Regions from separate parts of the Caballeronia sp. M1242 genome, predicted to be linked through region 1. Evidence: riboswitches for the same ligand, from Rfam matches in the RefSeq annotation. Region 1 holds a riboswitch; the other holds the start of a gene.
The links. Region 1 has a riboswitch for cobalamin ahead of cobG (precorrin-3B synthase). Riboswitches for the same ligand answer to the same signal wherever they lie in the genome.
Positions count from the first base shown of each region.

Region 2: another riboswitch for cobalamin. It lies ahead of JYK05_RS02920 (TonB-dependent receptor domain-containing protein); the one in region 1 lies ahead of cobG (precorrin-3B synthase).

Region 1 covers NZ_CP071130.1:621,898-629,275, reverse strand. The annotation lists gene cbiE (precorrin-6y C5,15-methyltransferase (decarboxylating) subunit CbiE) at 1-640, opposite strand, end outside; cobalamin riboswitch at 725-913, shown strand; gene cobG (precorrin-3B synthase) at 1,046-2,260, shown strand; gene JYK05_RS16345 (precorrin-8X methylmutase) at 2,253-2,879, shown strand; gene JYK05_RS16340 (precorrin-2 C(20)-methyltransferase) at 2,876-3,604, shown strand; gene cobJ (precorrin-3B C(17)-methyltransferase) at 3,601-5,244, shown strand; gene JYK05_RS16330 (VWA domain-containing protein) at 5,223-5,792, opposite strand; gene JYK05_RS16325 (ATP-binding protein) at 5,906-6,907, opposite strand; gene cobN (cobaltochelatase subunit CobN) at 6,904-7,378, opposite strand, start outside.
Region 2 covers NZ_CP071129.1:633,266-640,643, reverse strand. The annotation lists gene cobT (nicotinate-nucleotide--dimethylbenzimidazole phosphoribosyltransferase) at 1-344, opposite strand, end outside; gene JYK05_RS02930 (ABC transporter ATP-binding protein) at 357-1,136, opposite strand; gene JYK05_RS02925 (iron ABC transporter permease) at 1,133-2,131, opposite strand; gene JYK05_RS02920 (TonB-dependent receptor domain-containing protein) at 2,167-4,038, opposite strand; cobalamin riboswitch at 4,123-4,418, opposite strand; gene JYK05_RS02915 (ATPase) at 4,657-5,046, shown strand; gene JYK05_RS02910 (cell division protein ZapA) at 5,043-5,357, shown strand; RNA gene ssrS (6S RNA) at 5,476-5,658, shown strand; gene JYK05_RS02900 (EVE domain-containing protein) at 5,751-6,209, shown strand; gene JYK05_RS02895 (SIMPL domain-containing protein) at 6,325-7,014, shown strand; gene lgt (prolipoprotein diacylglyceryl transferase) at 7,069-7,378, opposite strand, start outside.

The sequences.
Region 1 (7,378 bases):
CATGACCCGCATGCGTGCGGCATTCGATGGCCACGAGATTGAGCGACGCCACGAACGGCTCGCGCCAGTCGTCCGCGCGCTCGTCGATGCGGCGTTCGTTCGCGCCGCCGAGATGCTCGAACACGGTCATGCGGCTCGGGCCGAATCCATGCGCCGTCAACAGCGAAGCGATCGCAGCGGGCGTCGCGCCGTCCGCGCTCAGGACCAGCAGGCGCTCGCCGCGAAACACATGCGCAAGCAGCGACGCAACGGGCCGCCCGACAAGCGACACGCAGCGCGCGTCCTGCAACGCCCAGTGCAAGCGCGCAGCGGCCAGTGACAGGGACGAAGGCGCGGGAATCACGCGCATCTCGTCGACGGAAAGCTCGCGAGCGAGCGTCGCGCCGACGCCGAAGAACATGGGATCGCCGCTCGCGAGCACGCATACGGGCATGCCACGCGTGCGCTCGGCAAGCACGGCATCGAGAGAAAACGGGCTGGGCCACGGCACGCGGCGCGCGGCTATACGCGCAGGCAAGAGCGCAAGATGACGCTCGCCGCCGTGTATCGCGCCGGCCTCGACAAGCGCGCGTCGCGCCGCGCGGCTGAGGCCGTGCCAGCCGTCCTCGCCGATGCCTACCACGGTCAGCCAGCTCGACATGGGTCGTCCCCTCCTTGCGGTTCGCGACGCGCTTCATGCGACGATGCCGTGCACGAAGCGTTCTGATGGTCGATAAAAGCGGGCATAATACATCGGTACGTCGGTGCCCAACGGTTCAACCCGCGGGCCTAACAGGGAACACAGCGAAACTGTGGCTGCCCCCGCAATTGTACGCAGCGAGTCCGCGCTCCACTGCCACTGGTTTATACCGGGAAGGCCGGCGCGGGCGCAGACCTGCCAGCCAAGAGACCTGCCGACTCGCGCTTTCCACGCTATACACGCATTATTCGCGCGACGCCGTCCGGGCGGGGTGTACCGGTGGCATCGCCCGAAGCGAGAATCGCACCGGTCACGCTTTTGAACGCTTCTTTTCCGACACCGCGGCCCTCGGCCTGCCCCGGCCTCATGCGCATCGTGCAGGCGCGCGACGGCGGGCTCGCGCGCCTGCGTCTTGCCGGCGGCGAGCTCCATACGCACGCGGCGCATGCCGTCGCGCACGCGGCCGTACGGTGCGGCTCGGGCGTCATCGAGCTGACCAATCGCGCGAATCTGCAACTGCGCGGCATTCGCGCCGATGCCCACGCGGAACTCGTCGATATCGCGCTGAACGCGGGCCTCGGTCCGCAAGCGGAAGGCGGCGACGACGTGCGCAACGTGATGCTGAGTCCGCTCGCGAGCGACGCCACGCGCGGCCTCGCCGCCGCCATCGTCACCGCGATGCAATCCGATGCCGCGCTGCACGCGTTGTCGCCGAAGTTCGCGCTGCAAGTCGACGGCGGCGAACGGCTGGCGATGCTGGATCATCCGCACGATCTGTGGCTTTCCGCGCTCGACGACGGCGCGCGTTACGCGTTCGGTTTCGCGGGCTCGATGCCGCATCGTATAAGCGACCTGCCCGCGCTCGGCAGCATCGCGCGCGAGCATGTCGTGGACTTCGTGCTCGCGGCGCTGCGCGCGTTCGTCGCGCTCGCTTTGAAGGACGAACACCGCATGCGTGACTTGCTGGCGCGAATCGGCGTGACGCGTTTTCTCGCGATGCTTTCGTTCGATCCTATCGACACTACCTGGCGTCGCGCGCCTGTCAAAGACGCGCTGCGCTTCGGCGCGCATCCGATGCCGGACGGCGGGCACGGGTATGTCGCCGCGCAGACGCAACTCGGACGGCTCGACGCCGCCACGCTCGACGCGCTCGCCGATCTTGCTTCGACGCACGCACAAGGCCGGCTCTTGATGACGCCCTGGCAAGGCGTGCTCGTACCCGGCGTCATGCCGCGACATGCTGAACACGTGCTCCACCGCATGAACGCGCTCGGCCTCGTCACGCGCGCGGATCATCCGCTCGCGCGTCTCATCGCGTGCGCCGGTTCGTCGGGTTGCGCGAAGAGTCGCGCTGATACAAAAGCCGATGCGCACCGCCTCGCCGCCCTGCTGCCTGTGCACGACGATGTGCATCTAAGCGGCTGCGAACGCTCGTGCGCCGCCGCGCATCCCGTCGCGAACACATTGATTGCGGTGTCGCCTGGACGCTATGACTTGCGTGTCGACGCGCGCCTCGTCGCACCGAACGTATCTATCGAAGAGGCGGCCGCGTGGCTCGCCCGGAGCCATGCCGATGCTTGACTATATCCGCGACGGCGCCGAGATTTATCGCCAGTCTTTCGCGACGATCCGCGCCGAAGCAAACTTGAGCGCCATTCCGCGCGACCTCGAAAAGCTCGCCGTGCGGCTGATTCACGCGTGCGGCATGGTCGATATCGTCGACGATCTGCGCTTCTCTCCCGGCGCGGGCGACGCGGGCCGCACGGCCCTCGCAGCCGGCGCGCCGATACTCTGCGATGCCCGCATGGTCGCGCACGGCATCACCGAGGCGCGTCTTCCGGCCGATAACCGCATTATCTGCACGCTCGGCGATCCGTCCGTGCCCGAGCGCGCCCGCGCCATGCGCAACACGCGTTCTGCTGCTGCGCTCGAACTTTGGCGGCCGCATCTGCAAGGCGCGGTTGTCGCCATAGGCAACGCGCCCACCGCGCTCTTTCATCTGCTCGACATGCTCGATGCCGGCGCGCCGAAGCCCGCGCTCATTCTCGGCTTCCCGGTCGGCTTTATCGGCGCGGCGGAATCGAAAGCGATGCTCGTAGCCGACAGCCGCGGCGTGCCCTTCGTCGCATTACAAGGACGACGCGGCGGCAGCGCGATGGCCGCCGCAGCAGTCAACGCACTTGCTTCGGAGAACGAATGATGAGCGGACGCCTGTATGGTCTCGGCGTCGGTCCGGGCGACCCCGAACTCATCACCGTGAAAGCGCTGCGGCTTCTGAAGTCCGCGCCGGTGGTCGCGTATTTCGTCGCGAAGGGCAAGAAGGGCAACGCGTTCGGCATCATAGAGGGGCATCTGGACGACGCGCAGACGCGCCTGCCGCTCGTGTATCCGGTAACGACTGAAGCGCTCGAACCGCCGCTGTGCTACGAGACGATCATCAGCGCGTTCTACGATGAAGCCGCGCTCGCCATTGCGGATCATCTCGAAACGGGCCGCGATGTCGCCGTGATTTGCGAAGGCGATCCCTTCTTCTACGGCTCGTACATGTATCTGCACGACCGTCTCGCCGGACGTTTCGATGCGCATGTCGTGCCCGGCGTATGTTCGATGCTGGGCGGCGTGTCCGTGCTCGGCGTGCCGCTCGTTTATCGCAATCAGAGTCTCTGCGTGCTGTCCGGCGTGCTGCCGGAAGACGAGTTGAAGTGCAAGCTCGAAGCATCCGATGCTGCCGTCGTGATGAAGCTCGGCCGCAACTTCGATAAAGTGCGGCGCGTGCTCACCGATCTCGGGTTGGACAAGCGCGCGCTTTATGTCGAGCGCGCGACGATGGCCAATCAACGGATCGTGCCGCTCGATGAAGTGGATCCGATGGCGTCGCCCTATTTCTCGCTGCTCGTCCTACCGGGAAAGAAATGGCAGGCATGAACGCGGCGTCATCGATTGCGATCGTCGTGCTCGGCGAGAGCGCGCTTCCTGTCGCGCGCCGCATTCAGGCGCGTTATCCCGGGTCGCTCGTGCATGGTCTCGCCAATCGGGTTGATGCCGATATCGCCTTCGACGATTTCGGCGCGCACGTGCGAGCGCTCTATCTGGCAGCCACGCCTATCGTCGCGCTGTGCGCGGCGGGCATCGTCATTCGCTCGCTGGCGCCTTGTCTCACGAACAAATGCGCGGAGCCGCCGGTGCTCGCGGTCGCGCAGGATGGCAGCGCCGTCGTGCCGCTGCTCGGTGGCACGAGCGGCGTGAATGTGCTCGCGCGCGAGATCGGCGCGGCGCTCGATGTCATGCCCGCGATCACGACGAGCGGCGAACTGCGCTTCGGCATGTGCCTGCTCGCGCCGCCCGATGGCTACGCGCTGGCGGATATGGAGCGCGGCAAGCGTTTCGTGTCCGACCTGCTCGCGGGCGAAACGACGCGCATCGAAGGCCATGCACCGTGGCTCGATGAGGCCGACTTGCCCCGCGCAGCGGACGCGCGCCTTGCAGTGCGCGTCACGCCGCATGTGATGAACGACGAGAGCAGTCTCATGATTCATCCGCGTTGCGTGGCCGCATGGATCGAAGCGCCGGATGATGCGATTGCTGAACGCGTTCATCATGCATTGCGCGACCACGGACTCTCGCCGCTTGCGCTGGCCGCGCTGGTCGCACCGACAGAAAGCATGACGTTCGATGCGCTCAGCGATGCCGCCAACGCGCTCGACGTGCCCCTTCGCTTCAGCAGCGAACAGCCGCCTAATGACGCGCTTCGCGCCCACGGAATCGCGTTGAGCGTGGCTCACACGCCTCTCGACGTGGAGTCCATCGGTCGCGCGCGTGGCACGTTGACGGTCATCGGGCTCGGCCCCGGCAGCGCAGACTTGATGACGCCGGCCGCACAAGCCGCGCTCGCTTCGGCGCAGGACGTTCTCGGCTATGAAACGTACGTACGCATGGCCGGCCCGTTTCGCGCAGACCAGCGCATCCACATGACGGATAACCGCGAGGAGTTGCAGCGCGCACGCCATGCGTTCGAACTCGCGAGCGAAGGGCGCAAGGTCGTGGTCGTATCGTCGGGCGATCCCGGCGTCTTCGCGATGGCTGCCGCCGTGCTCGAAGCGCTCGACGAGGGGCGCGCGACGCATGCCGAATGGGCCGCCGTGAAACTCGCTATCGTGCCGGGCGTGTCCGCGTCGCTCGCAACGGCCGCGCGCGCGGGCGCGCCGCTCGGCCATGACTTCTGCGTGCTGTCGCTATCGGACAACCTCAAGCCCTGGGACGTGATCGAGTATCGCATCCGGCATGCAAGCGAAGCGGATCTCGCGATGGCGTTCTATAACCCGCTATCGAAGGCGCGACCCTGGCAGTTCGATCGCGCAATCGACATCGTGCGGAAGTATCGCGACGCTGCTACACCCGTCGTGCTTGGCCGCGATGTGGGACGTCCAGCGGAAACGGTGCGCGTCGTGACGCTCGGCGAATTGCACGGCGGTCTCGTCGATATGCGAACGATGGTGATCGTCGGATCGTCGAAGACGCGCGTGATCGGCAACGGCGAATGGGTCTATACGCCTCGCTCGTATTGAAGCGATTGGGCGGGTATATGCTGCGCGCGCCAGTCGAGCGCCAGCGCGTGCGCCCCGTCGACCCGCACGCGTCCTTCCTCGAAATCCACCACGACGATACGGTCCGCCAGCGCGGGCGCCGCGGGCCGTTCGTTGGTGCGTCCATCGCTCAACAGCCACAGCCAGCGGCGTTGCGACCGCTTGCGACGCGCGGCCCGCGCAAGTACCGTCGATGCCGTCGCTAACCCGAGCGTGAGCGGCGTGCCGCCTCCGCCACCAATCGGCGCGATCCAGCGGTCATTGAACCAATGCGCCGTGCCCGGCTGACGACGCACTTCCGCGCGTCCCCCGCCGAAGCACACCAGCGCGACCTCCGCACGTTCGCGATACGCACGGTCGAACAGCGCGATCAGCAAGCCCTTCGCGCGCGCGAGGCGTTCGCCGCCGAGCATCGAGCCGGAGCAATCGAGCACGAAACAATGCAGCGCGGATGCTTCGCCGTGGCCGCGTCGATAGCGCAAGTGACCGGCATCGAAGCGTGCGTTGCGCTTGGCGCGCAGCGTCGCCATCCAGTCGACCGATGCAGTAGCGAGCCCTTCACGCCCATGTTCTCGCCCACGCGAACGCGCCTCCTGCCATCGAAGACGATGCGCGTTCGCATCGGCGTCGGGCCTTCGATGGCTCAGGCTTTTTTTGCGGCGAGCGGCCTGACCTGCTTGACCTTCGCGATGCCGACGGGCTCCGGCGGCATGTAACCCCAGTCGCCGCCTTGCGCGGTATTCGCGCTGCCTTCCGGGCGCTGTGATTCACGAGAGGACACGTCAGGCTCGCGCCGGCGATGCCGCAATACCGCATCGGACACGCAATCGACATGCTTCGTTTCGACGTATTCCGCGCCTTCCAGCGCCGCGAGCGCACGCGCCGCGCGCAGCATCACGAGATCGGCTCGTAGGCCGTCGACATTGGCCGCAATGCACAGCTCGCTCACATGCGCATGCACGACGTCATCGAAATCGAACTGGTCGAGCGCCGCGCGCGCCGCTTCAATACGTTCGGCAAGCGCCGCCTGATTATCCGCGTGCTGCACGCGGAATGCTTCGGCGTCCGAATCGAATGCGAGTCTCGCCTTGACGATCCGCTGGCGCACGTCGGCGTCGAAGCAGTTCGCAAGTTCGACGGCAAGCCCGAAGCGATCCAGCAATTGCGGGCGCAGTTCTCCCTCTTCCGGATTCATGGTGCCGATCAGCACGAACTGCGCGTCATGCCGATGCGATATGCCGTCGCGCTCGATGATATTCACGCCGCTCGCCGCCACGTCGAGCAGTTGATCGACGAGAGGATTCGGCAGCAGGTTCACTTCGTCGACATACAGGACACCGCGATGCGCTTTTGCGAGCAAGCCCGGCGAAAACTTCACGCCGCCATCGCGCAACGCGCTTTGAATATCGAGCGTGCCGATGAGTTGCTCTTCGCTCGCGCCGAGCGGCAAGGTGACAAGTTTCCCTTCCGGCAAGAGTTCAGCGAGCGCGCGCGCCGCCGTGGATTTCGCCGTGCCGCGCGGCCCGCTCACGAGCACGCCGCCCAATGACGGATCGACAGCCGCGAGCAGCAACGCCTGCTGCAATGGCGCTTGCCCGACGAGCGCGGTGAAAGGAAACGCGGGAAAAAATGAGGTTTCGTTCAAGTCTGTCGGCCTTCGAGTTGCTGCTCGACATCGAGCAGATGTTGCGTCACGGACTGCCGATAGTCGCCGGGTTCCTGCCACAGCCCGCGCTGCATCGCTTCGAGCAGACGCTCGCAGATCGACTGGAGCGCGTGCGGGTTGTGCCGCGCGATGAATTCGCGCGTACCGGCATCGTTCACGTAGGCATCCGTGACCAGCGCATATTGATGATCGGAGACGACGCGCGCGGTGGCATCGTAACCGAAGAGATAGTCGACCGTCGCGGCGAGTTCCGACGCGCCTTTGTAGCCATGCCGCTTCACGCCGTCGATCCACTTGGGATTGACCACGCGCGAGCGCACGACACGCGCGATCTCTTCGTTCAGCGTGCGCATGCGCGGCGCGGCGGGGTTGCTGTGATCCGCGTTGTACGCCTGCGGCTGCACGCCCGCCAAGTAACGCACCGCCGCGATCATTCCGCCCTGAAACTGG
Region 2 (7,378 bases), on a different replicon from region 1:
ACGCCCGCATCGACCACTTCGAGCGCCATGCCGACCGAGCGCGACAACGCATTGATCGCCGCGCCGCCCGCCAGAAAATTCGCGACCATCTGCGCCGTCACTTCCTGCGGATACGGGCTCACGCCTTCGGCCGCGATGCCGTGATCGCCCGCGAAGACGATCATCGCGGGACGCTCGATGCGCGGCTTCGTCGTCTGCTGGATCAATCCCATTTGCAGCGCGAGCGTTTCGAGCCGGCCAAGGCTGCCGGGCGGCTTCGTCTTCATGTCGATGATGCGGCGCAGCTCCGGTTCGATGCTGCGATCGAGCGGGCTAGGCTTGGGCAGCGCGTGGGCAGTGGACATCGGCGTTCCTCGTCAGAAAGGGTGAAGCGAAGGCACGAGCGCTTCGTGCTCGCCATCGCGGATCAAGACCAGCGGATAGCCGAACGCCGCGCTCGCGCGCGCGGGCGTCAGCACGTCGGCGACAGGACCGACATGCGCGCCGCCCTTGCCGTCGAGCAAGAGCGCATGCGTGGCGAAGCGGCGCGCGAGATTCAGGTCGTGGCACGAAAAGACGATCGCGCGTCCCTCGTCGCGCGCGGCGGCGGCGAGCGCATGCAGGCAGTCGATCTGATGATGCAGGTCCAGATGCGCGAGCGGTTCGTCGAGCAGCAAGAGCGGCGCTTGCTGACACAGCGCGGCGGCAAGCGCCACGCGCTGCCTTTCGCCGCCCGACAACGTGAGCACGTCGCGCGAAGCCAGGTCGGCGAGACCGAGCGCATCGAGGGCGGCATGCGCGGCGGCGCGGTCGTCTTCGCTCTCCCAGCCCCAGCCCGTCAGATACGGAAAGCGGTTGAGCAGCACGGTGTCGAGCACGGTCGCGCTGAAGGCATCGTGCGTGCTTTGCGGCATCAGCGCGCGTTCGCGCGCGAGGTCCGCCGCGCGCCACGACGCGAGCGCGCGGCCGCCGAGCGTGATCGCGCCCGAGGCCGGCTTCGCGAGTCCCGCGAGCACGCCGATGAGCGTGGTCTTGCCCGCGCCGTTCGGCCCGGCGATACACCAGACTTCGCCCGCCGCGATGGTCGCAGAGAGGCCATCGACGAGCGTTCGGGCGCCCGCGCGCAACACGAGATTGTCGATCGAGAGCGGCTTCATCGCGGCCTTCGCAGCAGCATCCACAAGAACATCGGCACGCCGATCAGCGCCGTGACCACGCCGACCGGCAACTGCGCCGGCGCGATGACCGTGCGCGCGGCGAGGTCCGCGCTCATCACGGCGAGCCCGCCCGCGAGCGCGGCGGCAGGCACGAGCATGCGCTGGTCGTTGCCGAACGCGAGCCGCAGCAGATGCGGCACCACGAGCCCCACGAAGCCGATAGTCCCCGCCGTCGTGACGGCCGCCGCCGCCGCGAGCGATGCCACGAGATACACGCGCAGCCGCACGCGTTCCACCGGCACGCCGAGCGAACGCGCCGTGGCTTCGCCGCGCAGCAGCACGTTCAGTTGCGGCGCGCACGGCACGATCAACGCGAGCGCCACGCCGAGCGCGACCATCGCGGGCCACGGCGTCGATGCGCCGTTGAGGTCGCCGGTCAGCCAGAAGATCATGCCGCGCAGCCGGTTCTCGGGCGCCACGCTGAGTATCAGCGTGATGAGCGCGCCCCAGCCCGCCGCGACCACGACGCCCGTGAGCAAGAGCCGTGGCGATGCGTCCTGTTCGCCGTGCCACACGTGCGTGCGCGCGAGTCCGAGCACCAGAACGATGGATGCGAGCGCGCCCGCGCACGCGGCGAGATCCACGCCCCACCACGGCATCGACGCGAGCATCGCCGGAAGTGCGAACGCCGCCGCGCCGCCGGAGACGCCAAGCACGTAGGGTTCAGCGAGCGGATTGCGCAGCAGCACTTGCAGCAGCGCCCCGGCGAGCGCGAGCAGCGCGCCCGACGCGAAGCCCGCGAGCGCGCGCGGCAATCGCAGGTTCAGCACGATTTCATCGGCGATATCGGGCGTGGCCGCATGCGCATGCAGCAGCGCGGCGATGGCGCGTGATGGCGGCAGCGCGACGCTTCCGAGCGCGAGCGACGCCGCTAGCACGCCAAGGGCCGCCGCCGCGAGCGCGAGCCAGATCGCGGCGGCGCGCGTTGCGTGCATCGCCTTCATCGGGCGGCGCGCGTCAGCGGCGTGGCTCACGACGGATGCCAGCCGATCGTGACGTAAGCGCCGCGACGCGGCGTGTTGTACGAGTAAGCCAGTTCATAGTTGCGGTCGAACAGGTTATCGATGCGCGCATTTACGTACCACGACTTCGTGATGTCGTATTGCGCCGAAAGATTGACGACGCCGTAGCCCGCGAGCGTGGAATCGTAATCGCTGCGCGCGCCGCTCACGATCCACTCGCCGCCCACGCGCCAGCGCCCGATCGACCGATGCGCCGACAGCGACGCAAAGCGCCTTGCGCGACGCGTGAGGTCTTCGTGATTCGTCTCGTCGACGGGGTTCTGGAACGTCACGCTCGCGCGCACGTCGGTTGCGCCCACGTGTCCCGCCCACGATCCCTCGACGCCCTGCACCTTCGCGCGCCCGACGTTCTGCGCGGTATAGAAGCCGCTGCTGTCGCCCACGTAGTCGATCAGATTCGAATAGCGCGTCTCGAACGCCGTCACGCGCACCACGCCGATCTGGTCCGATGCGTACTGCAACGCGGCCTCGGCCGAATGGCTGCGCTCCGGCTGTATCGACGGATTGCCGCTGAACGGATAGTAGAGATCGTCGAAGCTCGGCGCGCGAAACGCCGCCGCGTAGCTCGCGCTCGCGCGCCAGTGCGAATCGAAGTTGTACGTGTAGCCCAGATAGTAGCTGTTCGCGCCGCCGAAGTCGGAATACTGGTCGCGGCGCACGTTGGCCTGCACTTCGCTCGGACCGAAGCGGCCGACATAGCCCGCGAAGACCGAGTTCACATGCCGGTCGGGCGCGCTGAACTGGTCCGAATCGAGCGACTGGTCGAGATGCTCGTAGCCGAACATCAGCTTGTGCGCCTCGGTGAGGCGGAAGTCGTTTTGCCACAGATACTGATGATTCTCCGAGTCGAAGCGGCTCGTATAGACGCCGTTGTGTTCGATGTTCGCGCGGTCTTGCCCCTGCGCGACGGTGAAGTGCGTCGTCCAGTTGTCGGTGAGCTTGCCGTTCGCGAATACCGACGCCGAGCGCACGCGATCATGCGATTCATTGAGATCGGTCGGCACGCCGTACGGATCGTCGAAGCTGTTCACGCCGTTCGATTGCAGAAAGCGCACGCCTGCGTCCCACTTGTCGCTGAACTTGTGGCGCAGCGTCGCGGCGACGCTTTCGTTCAGATAACCGTTCGCGTTCGGATTCGCGGCGGGCGCGAGCGCGGGATCGATCGCCGAGAAACCGTCGGTCTTCTCGCGCGAGACGTTCACGCTGAACGTGGTGCGGCCCTCGGCATCGAGCGCGCCGTCGACGCCCGCCGACTGCCGCTGCGTGTGATAGCTGCCGTATTCGGCTTCGAAGTGAAAGCGCGGCGGATGTGCTTCGCCCTCCTTCGTGAAAATCTGCACGACGCCGCCGATCGCGTTCGATCCATATAGCGCCGACACGTTGCCGTTGACCACTTCGACGCGGCCGGTCTGATCGAGCATCAGTTGCGACAACTGCGCCGCGCCGAGCGACACCGATTCAACGCGCACGCCGTCGATCAGCACGAGCGACTGCGTCGACGACGCGCCGCGTATGAACACGCCCGAGGTCGCGCCCGGCCCGCCGTTGCGCGTGATCTGCACGCCGGGCGCAAGCGCGATGAGCCCGAGCACATCGTTTGCATTGCTGTCGGCGATGTCCTGCGCGTCGAAGAGCGTCGCCTGCGGGATGGAATCGGCGAGCGGTTGCGCGCCGCGCGTCGCCGTGACGACGACGGGCGCGAGTGTCTGCGACGGAGAATCGGAATCGGCGTGCGCGACCTGGACAAGCGGCGCACTCGCGGCGGCGCACATCACGACGCGCGCCGCGCGACGAATGAGGCCCGACGAAGGCAAGAGCATGGGTGAAGCGTTTCCGTTGGAGACTGGCGCGTGCCCCGCTCCCCGCGAAGTCTGTGCGCGACGCACGCGCCGACTTGCAAAGCATCGGCGCGCTGGACGATTGGCCGGTATCCGGGCTGGCGACGCATCGTCCCGCCTTCCCGCGCTTCGAAGCGCAGTGGCGCCGACACGTTTCTTGCAGTCGCGAGTCCGATGGCAAACGACCACGGAGCAACACGAAGAAACGCGCGAGGGACGACTTGCAACTTGCGTTGCGGTCGCTTACCGTTGCGGGGGCAGCACAGGTTGGCGAGCCGCGCGAGGCGAGACAGCGCTTCCTGTTTCCCGTTTGACTGCGCCGCAAGAAAGGCGGCGCGAGCACCAAAAGTGCGGCAAGTGTAGGAGCGCGCATGGGGGCCGTCAAGAAGGCGCGCGCCCGTCATCGCGAGGCTTGAGCGACGAGCGAGCAACGAGCAAGCGTCGCCATCCGCGCATCCGAGTGCGTCACGCGCGGCCATTCCGCACATGAATACGCGGCGATGCGCGCAAGATCGCGTGTTGTTACGTCTCGAAACGAGACAATTATCGGAAGCACCGTTGAACCGCGCTAAAATGCCAGGTCTTTAGAGGACGCAGCACATGCTCAACGAACTCGAATCACTGTCAGGAAACATCGGCCGGCTGATCAAGATCAGCGAGCGCCACAATCAGGCGCGTCTCGCGCTCGAAGCACAAATCGAACAGCTGCGCGCCGATTACGCCGGCGTTCAGGCCGAACTCGCGCAGGTTCGCCACGAGCGCGACACGCTGCAAGGCGAACGCGATTCGCTGTCCGCGAAGATCGACGACGCGCAAGTGCGCCTCAACGCGATCCTCGAAAAGCTGCCGCGCGGCAAAGCGCATCATGCCGAAAGCGACAATCAGCTCGATCTTCTGAACGCCGAATCCAGCGCGTCGCGCGAAGCGCAGCACGAACATGCGCACGCGGAAGAAGTGCACGGCGAGCACCATCAAGGAGAGAAGGCATGACGACCACGCAGATCGAAGTATCCATTCTCGGCCAGCAGTATCGCCTCGCGTGCTCGCCGGAGACCGAGGCCGCGCTGCGCGAAGCCGTGGCCCGCGTCGATGCCGAAATGAACAAGGTACGCAACGCAAGCAGCGTGCGCGGCACGGACCGCATCGCGGTGATGGCCGCGCTTTCGCTGGCGTCCGAACTGCTCAAGCTGCAGGAAAGCGTGCGTCACGGCGAAGCGTTCCCCGCCGAGGAAATCCGCCGCACCATGCATTCGATGAACGAGCAGCTCGGCGCGGTCATTGCGCAATATGAAGCGCACTGAGCGAAGCGCACTGACGGTCATGCGCTGATCTAATCAGCGTTGCGGTATCCATCAAAAAAAGATACCGCGAGAAACGCAGGCAAGGGCTGCAAGGACCAAACGTTTGGTGTACAGTGAGGTCTCCCTGCCTGGTACGCCAAGGTCATATATTCCTTGAACCAATGCTACATTGGCACGGTTGCGGAACGTTGCAGCACGGGCGCGCGCGTCACTCTGTCTGATGTACCCGAAGTGTTGCTTACCGCGACCAATCTTGAACCCAGGTTCAGGATGCCGGCCTAGCGGCTGAGGCGGGGACCTTATTTCTGGAAGCACGAACGGCATCGGTTCTTACCGGTGCCGTTTTTGTTTGCATCGCCCAAAACCGCACGCACACTCCTTCACGCCGAACTCATGCGCTACTGGCTGATGAAGTCCGAACCGGACGAAGCGAGCATCGATCATCTCGCGCACGCGCCCAAGAAGACGCTGCCGTGGACCGGCGTGCGCAACTATCAGGCGCGCAACTTCATGCGCGACCAGATGCAGATCGGCGACGGCGTGCTCTTCTACCATTCGAGTTGCCCCGAGCCCGGTATCGCGGGAATCGCGAAGGTCTGTTCGACGGCGTATCCCGACCCCACGCAGTTCGATCCCAAGAGCGCCTACTACGATCCCAAGTCCAAGCAGGACACGCCGCGCTGGATGCTCGTGGATGTGAGCTTCGTGAAGAAGACGCGGCTCATTCCGCTCGCCGAACTGCGCGAGCATCCGGAACTCGCCGGCATGCAGGTGCTCGCGCGCGGCAACCGCCTGTCGATCACGCCGGTCACCGAGAACGAATGGCGCTTTATTACCGAACGCCTCGTCTAGAGCAGGAACTAAGGACTGGAGGCGGACGCCTAAGTGCGGTCGCGAATCACGCGACGCCTTGCGTTGGAGTCCTTCGATGATGAACAAGAAAATCGCCGCCGCCCTCGCCCTCGCGATGTCGAGCGTCACCCTCGCCTATTCCGCCTCCGTCGCCGCGCAGACGGTCATCGCCAATCCGCAGCCCGCGGGCGTGCTTTCGCTTTCGGCGCAGGCGAGCGCGCAAGTGCCGCAGGATGTCGTCACCATCACGCTCTTTTACGAGCAGGAAGCCGCCGATCCTTCATCGCTCACCGCGACGCTCAATCAGCGCGCCGAAGCTGCGTTGCGCGAAGCGAAGGGTGTCGATGGCGTCACCGCGAAAAGCGGCTCGTTCACGGTGTATCCGTCCACCGACCGGGACGGCAAGATATCCGCATGGCGTGGGCGCACGGAGATCGTGCTCGAATCGCACGACTTCGCGGCGGCCTCGAAGCTCGCGGGCAAGATGAGCTCGTCGATGCAAGTTGGCAACGTCACGTTCTCGCTGTCGCCGGAAGCGCAGCGCGCCGCGGAGCAGAAGCTCTCGACGCAGGCCATCGATTCGTTCCGCAAGCAGGCGCAAGCCGCCTCGCAGGCGTTCGGCTACAGCAGCTATTCAATTCGCGAGGTGAACGTCGGGCATAGCGGCGTGGCGCCGCGCCCGGTGATGATGATGCAGTCGCGCGCCATGGGCGCCGATGCCAAGATGGCCGCGCCGATGGCGCTCGAAGCCGGCACGACGACCGTGACCGTCGATGTGTCCGGCTCGGTGCAGATGGGCCGCTGACCGAGCGAGGCCAAGCGAACCCAAGCGGGACCGCAAGCGCGGCCCCGCGCGAAATCACGCCGCGTTCGCCGCCACGCGACGATGCCGCTTGTACGCCCACACCATCATGATGACGCCGGCGACGATCATCGGCAGCGAAAGCCACTGGCCCATCGAGAGGCCGAGCGCGAGCAGGCCGAGATAGTCGTCCGGTTCGCGGGCGAATTCGACCGTGAAACGCGCGAGTCCATAGCCAATCAAAAAGAGCGCGGAGATGGCGCCGACCGGGCGCGGCTTACGCGAGAACGTCCAGATCACGATGAATAGCACGATGCCTTCCAGCGCAATCTCATACAACTGCGACGGATGGCGCGGCAGCATGTGA